2 regions of the Janthinobacterium lividum genome follow, and region 1 is predicted to be linked to the other one. Evidence: predicted binding sites of a transcription regulator. Region 1 holds the regulator's gene; the other holds the start of a gene.
The links. The regulator sigma-54, encoded in region 1, starts transcription at its own class of promoters, with help from an activator protein. The targets are predictions, from matches to a motif close to TGGCANGNAANCTGCTTT.
Positions count from the first base shown of each region.

Region 2: the regulator sigma-54 is predicted to act here: its motif matches at 2,644-2,661, upstream of glnA (type I glutamate--ammonia ligase).

Region 1 covers NZ_CP139976.1:809,172-814,190, forward strand. Annotated here, with positions in the region: gene U0004_RS03565 (KdsC family phosphatase) at 1-80, shown strand, start outside; gene lptC (LPS export ABC transporter periplasmic protein LptC) at 123-734, shown strand; gene lptA (lipopolysaccharide transport periplasmic protein LptA) at 760-1,341, shown strand; gene lptB (LPS export ABC transporter ATP-binding protein) at 1,341-2,096, shown strand; gene U0004_RS03585 (RNA polymerase factor sigma-54) at 2,101-3,579, shown strand; gene hpf (ribosome hibernation-promoting factor, HPF/YfiA family) at 3,649-4,011, shown strand; gene U0004_RS03595 (enoyl-CoA hydratase/isomerase family protein) at 4,147-5,019, shown strand, end outside.
Region 2 covers NZ_CP139976.1:1,416,423-1,421,441, reverse strand. Annotated here, with positions in the region: gene glnL (nitrogen regulation protein NR(II)) at 1-459, opposite strand, end outside; gene U0004_RS06435 (DUF4124 domain-containing protein) at 465-974, opposite strand; gene glnA (type I glutamate--ammonia ligase) at 1,131-2,546, opposite strand; gene U0004_RS06425 (rhodanese-like domain-containing protein) at 2,931-3,392, shown strand; gene U0004_RS06420 (TAXI family TRAP transporter solute-binding subunit) at 3,468-4,820, opposite strand; gene U0004_RS06415 (glutathione S-transferase family protein) at 4,951-5,019, shown strand, end outside.

The DNA.
Region 1 (5,019 bases):
GCGCGGTGCGCGAGATCTGCGAATTCCTGCTGCGTGCCCAGGACAATTATGCGCGCGTCATGGCGCCGTTCCTGGAGTGAGGCGCGCCGCCTCGCCAGTGACATTTGAAAGAGTGAAGCCCTATGCGTAAGCCAGGAGGCGCCCATCGCTGGCGCATGATTTTTACCGTGCTGGGCGCGGTTGTTGTCGCGCTGGGCAGCTTTTGGCTGCTCGAGGTGATGAACAAGAATAGCCAGGACATCACGGCCAGCAAGCATCTGGATGAGCCCGACTATTTCATTACCAATTTCAGCCTGGTGCGCATGGACTTGACGGGAAAACCCAGCTATATCGTGTCGGGCACCAAGCTCACGCATTATCCGCTCGACGATTCGTCCGATATCGACCGGCCCTTCGTGCGCAAGCTCACGCCAGGCATGCCACCGATGAACATGAATGCGGAACTGGCGCATATCGACCAGGACAATACCCGGCTGCAACTGCACCGCAATGTCGTGATCGACCGCGTGGCCAGTCCGAAGGCGCAAAACCTGACAGTCAAGACGGAAGCGCTGACGGTGTTCCCGGATGAGGAAAGAATGGAAACGGACGTGCCTGTCGATATCCTGACGGGCACCTCGCGCCTCAATGGCATCGGCATGAAAGCCAATAACGCCACCGGCGTGGTGGAAGTGCAGAATGCGCTGCGCATGGTCCTCCCGCCGAAACCGCGCCCGGCCGCGGCGGCAAAATGACAGAATGAAACAAGGAAACCATACTATGAAGAACATCTTGCTGTTGACCGTATTTTCCCTGGCCATCATGGGCGTGGCGCATGCCGAGAAGGCCGATTCCGAGAAGGAAGCCGTCATCACGGCACGCAGTGGCCACGTCGATGACATCAAGCAGGTGCGCACCCTGACGGGCGACGTCGTGCTGGTCAAGGGGACCCTGACCATGAAGGCGGGTCGCGCCGTGATCACGGAAGATCCGCAAGGCTACCAGTTCATTACCTTCTGGGCCGATCCCGGCAAGCTCGCCACCTTCCGCCAGAAGCGCGATGGCGCGGGCGACCTGTGGGTGGAAGGCGAAGCGGAGCGCGTGGAATACGACAACAAGACGGAAGTGGTGAAACTGTTTTCCAGGGCCAAGCTGACGCGCCTGGAAGGCACGAAAGTGACCGACGTGGCCAATGGCGCCTTCATCTCGTATGACAGCCGCAAGGAAGTGTTTGCGATGGAAAATTCCAACAGCGGCACCAGCACCCCGGATGGCGGCAGCGTGCGCATGGTGATCCAGCCGAAAACCAAGGCACCGGCGGCGGAGAAAGCGCCGGCCACGCCCGCGCCAGGAAAGAAATAATGGACAATACTCGTTGCGGCAGCACCCTGATCGTTCGCGGGCTGCAAAAAACCTATGGTAAGCGGCAAGTCGTGCATGATGTCTCGCTGCAAGTCGAATGCGGCGAAGTGGTGGGTTTGCTGGGCCCGAACGGCGCCGGCAAGACCACCTCGTTCTACATGATCGTCGGCCTGGTGCCGTCCGATGGCGGCAGCATCGATATCAGCGGCGTGGACATCTCCAGCCTGCCGATCCACCGCCGCGCGCAGATGGGCCTGTCCTACCTGCCGCAGGAAGCGTCCGTCTTCCGCAAGCTGACGGTGGAAGACAATATCCGCGCCGTGCTGGAAATTCAGACCGTCGAAGGCCGTCCGCTGACGAAGGCCGAGATCGAGGTGCGCCTGGATAAATTGCTGGCTGACTTGCAGATTGAAAAGCTGCGCGAGAATCAGGCCCTGTCCCTGTCCGGTGGCGAGCGCCGCCGCGTGGAAATCGCCCGCGCGCTGGCCACCGATCCCCGTTTCGTGCTGCTCGACGAACCGTTTGCCGGCGTCGATCCGATCGCCGTGATCGAGATCCAGCGCATCGTGCGTTTCTTGAAGGAGCGCAATATCGGCGTGCTGATCACCGATCATAATGTGCGCGAGACGCTGGGTATCTGCGATCGTGCCTACATCATCAACCAGGGCTCGGTACTGGCGTCGGGACGCCCCGACGACATCATCGCGAACGAGTCGGTACGCCGGGTCTATCTGGGCGAACACTTCCGCATGTAAGCCAATGAAACAATCATTGCAGCTGCGCACTTCGCAGCACCTGGCACTGACGCCGCAGTTGCAGCAATCGATACGCCTGTTGCAATTGTCTACCCTGGAATTGCATCAGGAACTAGAGCAATTGCTGACGGACAATCCCTTGCTCGAGCGCCTCGATGATCCGCTCGACCGCTCGCTGCGCCTGCTGTCCGATGGCGCCTTGAGTTCCACGGCAGCGCCGGCCGAAGCGCCGCCCCAGCCGCCAGGCCAGGAAGCGCCCACAGCGCCGGCCGAAGCGGAAACCTTTGACGGCGATGCCGGCGAGGGTCCTGCCGCCGCGGATGGCGGCGACAGCGACTGGAGCGAGGCGAGCCGCGGCAAGGCGCCCGACGACGAGGATTCGCGCCCGCAACTGGAGGCCCATCACTGTACCCTGCGCGAACACCTGATGGAGCAGATGCGCGTGACGGTACTCGAATTGCGCGACCGCGCGCTGGTCGAGCTGATCATCGATGCGCTCGACGACAATGGCTACCTGGAAGAGTCGCTCGACGACATCCTGGCGCGCCTGCCGGAAGAGCTGGAAATCGACGCTGACGAGATGCGCACGGCCTTGTCTCTCTTGCAAAGTTTCGATCCGCCCGGCGTGGGCGCGCGCAATGCCTCCGAATGCCTGGCGCTGCAAATCAAGCGTTTGCCGCACATCGCCATGGTGACGCGCCGCATGGCCCTCGTCATCGTGGAAAAGCACCTGGCCTGGTTTGCCCAGCGCGATTTCAACAAGCTGAAAAAAGCCCTCGATTGCGACGATGAAGACTTGCGCGAAGCGCAGACGGTGATTCGCCAGTGCAATCCGCATCCGGGCGCCGTGTTCGCCTCGGACGTGTCCGATTACGTGGTGCCCGACGTCGTCGTCAAGCGCGCGCGCAATGGCTGGCAAGTCACGCTGAACAACGATGTCATGCCGCGCCTGCGCGTCAATGCCATGTACGCCAACTTGCTCAAGCAGGGCAAGGGCGAGGGCGCCATGGGCGCACAGTTGCAGGAAGCCAAGTGGCTGATCAAGAATATGCGCCAGCGCTTCGACACGATCCTGCGCGTGGCGCAGGCGATAGTAGAAAGACAAAAGAACTTTTTCTCGCATGGGGCCGTTGCCATGCGTCCCCTTGTGCTCCGTGAAATAGCTGATACACTGGGTTTACACGAGAGTACTATCTCGCGGGTAACAACTCAAAAGTACATGCTGACCCCGCACGGCATGTTCGAGTTGAAATATTTCTTTGGTAGCCACGTCGCCACCGAAGCGGGGGGCGAAGCGTCATCGACGGCGATACGGGCATTGATCGTGCAACTGACAGGAGCAGAAGACCCTAAAAATCCTTTATCCGACAGTAAGATTGCGGACATGCTGGGGGAACAAGGCATGGTGATTGCGCGACGTACTGTTGCCAAATACCGGGAAGCGTTGAAAATTCCGCCAGTGAGCCTGCGTAAGTGTTTGTAAGTTTTTTTCGGTTCCTCTGCGGGCCGGATAGGATGGACCGCACGAACCCGATCATCTTTAGGAGTGTGTATGAATCTCACCATCAGCGGACATCATCTCGAAGTGACACCAGCCATCCGTGAATACGTACAAACGAAGCTGGAGCGCGTGAAACGTCATTTCGATCAAGTCATCGATATCGCCGTGATTCTGACCGTGGATAACCTCAAAGAGAAAGAAAAACGTCAAAAGGCTGAAGTCAACCTGCGTTTGAGCGGCAAGACTGTCTATGTGGAAAGCTTGGCGCACGACCTGTACGCCGCGATCGATACCCTGATCGACAAGCTCGATAGGCAAGTGATGAAATACAAAACCAAAGTGCAAGGGCACGGTAAAGAGGCGATCAAGCATCTGCCAGACAACTCCGAGGAAGAAGCCGTCGTCGCCGTCTAAGGCCACCCGCTTCCAGCAGTTGTGATCAACTAAGGGCGCACATCTTGCGCCCTTTTTTGCGCCTGGACCTTTTGAGCGCAATGTTCGCCGCGCAGGGGCTAAAATGTTTGCACTTTCACTTCTTTCCTGCCTGCCATGAGCGACTTCGTCCAGACTTCCATCCGCAACCGCACGGGCCATATCGTGCTCGACCGTCCGAAAGCCTTGAATTCCCTGTCGCTGGAGATGGTGCGCGCCCTGAGCGCGGCCCTGCTGGCCTGGCGCGACGATCCGCAGGTGGACGCCGTGGTGATCCGCTCCAGCAGTGAAAAAGCCCTGTGCGCCGGCGGCGACATCCGTTTCTTTTACGATGCGGGCCTGGCCACGCCGCAAGGCGGCAGCGCCTTGCTGGAGGATTTCTTTACGGAAGAATACGCTTTAAACCATGTTATTCATTTCTATCCGAAACCGTATATTGCCGTGATGGATGGCGTGGTGATGGGCGGCGGCATGGGCGTGGCGCAAGCCGGGCCCGGCAACCGCCTGCGCATCGTGACGGGCCGCACGCGCATGGCCATGCCGGAAGTCAATATCGGCTTGTTTCCCGACGTGGGCGGCAGTTATTTTCTATCCCGCCTGGCCGGCCAGCTGGGCCTGTACCTGGGCTTGACGGGCTTGACGATCAACGCGGCCGATGCCCTGTACACGGGGCTGGCCGATGTCTACGTGCCTGAGGCGCAGATGGGGGCGCTGCTGGACCTGTTCGAATCGACGCGGGGAGATGCCTTGCCGGTGGCTATCAAGGCGCTGGCGGCGCCTTTCCAGGCCGAGGCGGGGGTGTCTCCCCTGGCCACGGCGCGCGCGGCGCTGGACCGCCATTTCGGCGCCCCTTCCGTGGCCGCCATCATGGCCTCGCTGGCGCAGGATGACAGCGCGTTCGCGGCCAAGGCGCTGGCGGCCATGCGCCTGCGTTCGCCCTTGATGATGTCGGTGACCCTGGAATTGCTGCAGCGGGGCGCCCACCTGGGC
Region 2 (5,019 bases), 610 kb from region 1:
GCCTCCCAGCGGGTTCTTGATTTCATGCGCCAGGTTGCGGATCAGCTCCTTGTTGACCTGGCTCTGGTCGAGGATGCGCTCCTCGCGGTCGAGCTTTAGCTGCTGCACGTTTTCGCGCAGCTCGATCAGCACGCCGTCGCGCGGCGCGTCGAGCGCGCTGATGATGCTGTGCACGCGCAGCGGTTCGCGCCCCAGGCGTTCCAGGCTCAGGTCCTGCCGCAAGTCGGAAAATTTATGTTCGAGCGCCTGCGCGCAAATACCGGACAGCTCGTCGGGATTGAGGAACAGCGCCGTCAGCTTTTGCCGCGACAGGGCTTTCAATGAGCTTTCCAGCAGGTTTTCCGCCGCCGCGTTGGCATAGCTGATGCGGCCGTCGCCATCGAGCAGGATCACGGCTGAAGCGAGCAAATCAAGGCCGGCCAGGTGGGCGGGACGGCTGGAATGGTTGTCTGGTGTCATGTGCTTTACCGAATATTCGCGATCTCGCGTTTCAGGGCCTCGACGTTCTGCTGTGTTCGGCTAATGTTGTCCTTCAACTGCGCCACCCGTTCCTGGTATTTCGCATAGTTGCGCTCATTGCCCTGGCGCTCGGGCTGGCCGGCGTTGAATTCCAGGCGCTGGGCCGCCAGTTTCAGTTCTTCGCTGCGCAATTCGTCCTGCAGGATCTGGCGCCGGTCCAGGTCGCGCGCGCGCTGCTCGGCGCCATCGACCTTGGGAAACGCGCCGGCGGCAGGCGCCGGCGTGGCCGCCGCCTGCATGGCGGGCCGGGCAGGCGCGCCGGCCAGCGGCGCCGTCTTGCGTGGCGGCTCCGTCATGGCGCCCGGTAAATCGAGCAACTGGCAATGCGCGCCGGCCCGCTTGTCCGTGTACGTCTTGTGTCCCTGCGCATCGGCGCACACATACAGCTGCCCGTGCGCCTGTGCCGCCGCGCCCAGCAATCCTGCCATCAGCACCATTCTGTAATGCTTGGTCAATCTTCACTCCTGTCGGCACATGCCGCATCGTTCCTGGGCCGACTATACAACACCGCACGATCACCGCATTGGCGTACTGCATAAAAAAACGCGGGCAAGACCATCGCCTCACCCGCGTTTTTTATTCACTACCGGCACATTGCCGGCATGGCGCCATTACAGCGAGTAGTACATGTCGAACTCGGCAGGATGCGTGGTCATGCGCATGCGCTGTACGTCCTGCATTTTCAGTTCCAGGTAAGCGTCAATCATCGAATCGCTGAACACGCCGCCACGGGTCAGGAACTCGCGGTCCTTGTCCAGTGCGTCCAGAGCTTCTTCCAGCGAAGCGCACACGGTCGGGATCAGTGCGTCTTCTTCCGGCGGCAGATGGTACAGATCTTTCGAGGCGGCTTCGCCCGGATGGATCTTGTTGGCAACGCCGTCCAGACCGGCCATCAGCAGTGCGGCGAAGCACAGGTACGGGTTCGCCAGTGGGTCCGGGAAGCGCGCTTCGACGCGGCGGCCTTTTGGATTGGCCACGTGCGGGATGCGGATCGAGGCGGAACGGTTTTTCGCCGAATACGCCAGTTTCACTGGGGCTTCGTAGCCTGGTACCAGACGCTTGTACGAGTTGGTGCCCGGATTCGTGATCGCGTTCAGTGCCTTGGCGTGCTTGATGATGCCGCCGATGTAGTACAGGGCGAAATCGGACAGGCCGGCATAGCCGTCGCCAGCGAACAGGTTTTTGCCATCTTTCCATACGGATTGATGCACGTGCATGCCCGAACCGTTGTCGCCAACGATAGGTTTCGGCATGAAGGTGGCGGTCTTGCCATAGCTGTGCGCCACGTTCCACACCACGTATTTCAGGTTTTGCGTCCAGTCGGCGCGCTCGACCAGGGTCGAGAACTTGGTGCCGATTTCATTCTGGCCGGCGCCGGCCACTTCGTGATGATGTACCTCAACCGGGATGCCCAAGGACTCAAGGATCAGGCACATTTCCGAACGCATGTCCTGGAAGCTGTCCACTGGTGGCACCGGGAAGTAACCGCCCTTGACGGTAGGACGGTGGCCGCTGTTGCCGCCTTCGATGTCCTTGCCGGTCGACCACGAACCTTCGTCCGAACCGATCTTGACGAAGCAGCCCGACATGTCGATCTTCCAGCGCACGCTGTCGAAGATGAAGAATTCCGGCTCAGGGCCGAAGTAGGCGGTGTCGCCCATGCCCGACGATTTCAGGTAGGCTTCGGCGCGTTTCGCGATCGAGCGCGGGTCGCGGTCATAGCCCTTGCCGTCCGACGGTTCGATCACGTCGCACTGCATGAACAGGGTCGTTTCTTCCATGAACGGATCGATATTGGCCGTGTTTGGATCCGGCAGCAAGATCATGTCGGACGCTTCAATGCCTTTCCAGCCAGCGATCGAAGAACCGTCAAAGGCGTGGCCCGACTCGAATTTGTCCATGTCGAAGTGCGACACGGGAACCGTCACGTGCTGCTCTTTACCACGGGTATCGGCAAAGCGGAAATCAACGAATTTGACTTCGTTTTCTTCTACCATCTTCAAGACTTCTGCGGCTGTCATTGCCATGCGTATCTCCTAAATGAATGTGGGGTGAGCCGACCTTAGTGCGTCTGGGCTGATGAAGCGAAGCAAACATTGCGTGCCACCAAAACTCATAAGGATCATAGCAGATTCCATGCCAGCTCCAGGAGCCCCCTGGTGCCGACAACAAAATTACTGCCATCCCAGTGAAAGTTTCATGCCCGCGATTTTCCTGCTGCGTTTGCGTCAAATCAAGAATGCACTATGCAAGTGCAAAAAACGAATAACGCACCATTATCGTGCATTTTGTATGAATTTCTGGAAAATGCCTCGTTGTGGTGCAAAGACTGTGCACCATGGTTTCCCGTTTGCGGGGCGCGGACAGCGCACTATAATCGTACACACCTGCCCACTTTCATCGAGGACGCCATGACTACCGCCGCCGACATCCTGACCACCGCCCGCAGCCGGGCCAATGAAGGCACGCCGTATGCCGGCGCCGTCACGCCGCAGGAAGCGTACGACCTGCTGCAACTCGACGCTGCCGCCAAGCTCATCGATGTACGCACGAATGCCGAGCGCGACTGGGTCGGCCGCGTCGACATCGCCGATACCCAGCATGGTGCGGTGCAGTGGGCCACCTACCCGGGCGGCGTGCCGAATCCCGACTTCCTCGCACAACTGGCGGCCCAGGCCGGCAAGGATGAGGTGCTGCTGTTCCTGTGCCGCTCCGGCGTGCGTTCGCGCCATGCCGCCAAGCTGGCGACCGAGCACGGCTACATGAACTGCTTCGACATCCTCGAAGGCTTCGAGGGCGACAAGGACGCCGATGGCCACCGCAAGCAGATTGGCGGCTGGTGCAAGGCGGGGTTGCCGTGGCTGGGCGCCTGACACCAGGAACAACGGAACCGCTGCCGATGACGGCCACGCGTCGTCCAGAGGCAAGTCCCGCGCTGGCTTGATGCTTCAGGCCGGCTCGCCCGCCTCGGGCGCCGGGTGCTCGCCCATCAGGGTCAAGATGCGCTTGCGCACGAAATTGATGTGGCTGCGCAAGCCATACAGGCCGTCCGCGAACGACAGCGGTATCGAGATCTGGTTGACCATTTCCTCGATCTGGTCCAGCCGTTGCAATTGCGCCGCATAGACTTGCGCGCGCTGCGCTTCCGGCACGTCTTCCAGCGCCTGCTCCACCGTGCGCAGCTGGCCGTACCAGCGGTACACGCGCGAGCGGATGCGCCACACGTACAGGGGCGGCACCACGCGCGACAGGGGCAGGATCAAGGCGCCCAGCGCCACCACCAGCACCCACATGCGGTCGAAGAAATTGGCCAGCCAGAAACTCATGTAGCGCTGCAGCACAGGCGCGCCATCCTTGTAGAATTTCAGCGCTTCCGGCGCGACGGGAATCTCCGTGTAGCGCGCGGATGGGAACTGCCCCTGCTGCTGGAACCAGCCCGTGCCGCCATGGATGCCGGCCGCCGCCTGCACGAACAGGTCGACCAGGGCAGGATGCAAGTCTTCGCGCGCGACCAAAGTCGCGGTCGGCGCGATCAGGTGATAATCCTGCGCGGGAATGTTCTGCCCCAGGTCGACGATGCCGCGCGGCAAGACGACGTGCGTGAGGAAAGGCAGGCGCCGCGTGTACGCTTCCGCCTGCGAAAAGTCAAACAGCTTGATGCCCGGCGTTTGCAGCAGCATCTGGATCAGCGGCGCTTCCGGCGCCGAGCTGAACACGAGACCATCGATGCGCCCTTCCAGCAGCTCCACCGTGGCAGGCGTATTCTGCAAGTCGCTCACCGTCAAGTCCTTGGCTTCGACGCCATTTACAGACAGCAACTGCCGGAACAGGCCGGGCACGCCCGTGCCTTCCGGCCCCAGGTTGATCTTCATGCCCTTCAGTTGCGTCAGCTCCGTCACGGCCTTGTCTTCGCGCATGAACAGCCAGACGGGCTCCGTAAACAGGCTGCCCAGGGAAATCAAGCCGTGGCGCTCGGCATCGTCATGTTCTGTCGAGCCGCTTTGCACGAAGGCGATATCGGTCGTGCCGCTATTCAAGCGCTGCAGGTTTTCCTGCGAACCCAACGACGGCTGCAAGGTCACCTTGATGCCGTGCTTGGCCAGGGTGGCCGCATATTTCTTGCCGAACTCTTCGTAGGCGCTATTGTCCTGCCCCGTCGACAGGCTCACCTGGCGTGGCGGCGCGGGGTCGACCAGCCAGTACGCGAGCGCGCAAAACGCGCCGACCAGCAGCAAGGTGGGACCGGCGGTGGCGAGGAAGTCGCGCACGGAAAAGCGGCTGAACGCGAGGATTTTGGACATGTGGTGGCGCATAGGTTTCATGGGTGGCTACGATGCCAAGAAAACCCCAACTATGCAAGGCACTTTCACATGCGCGGCGTGGCCAATTCGGCTACAGTTCTGGATCGACCACCTGCCTATGGAGTCCCGCATGCTGAAAATTCTTGGAAAAGCCGCTTCGATCAATGTCCGCAAAGTCCTGTGGACGTGCGAGGAGCTC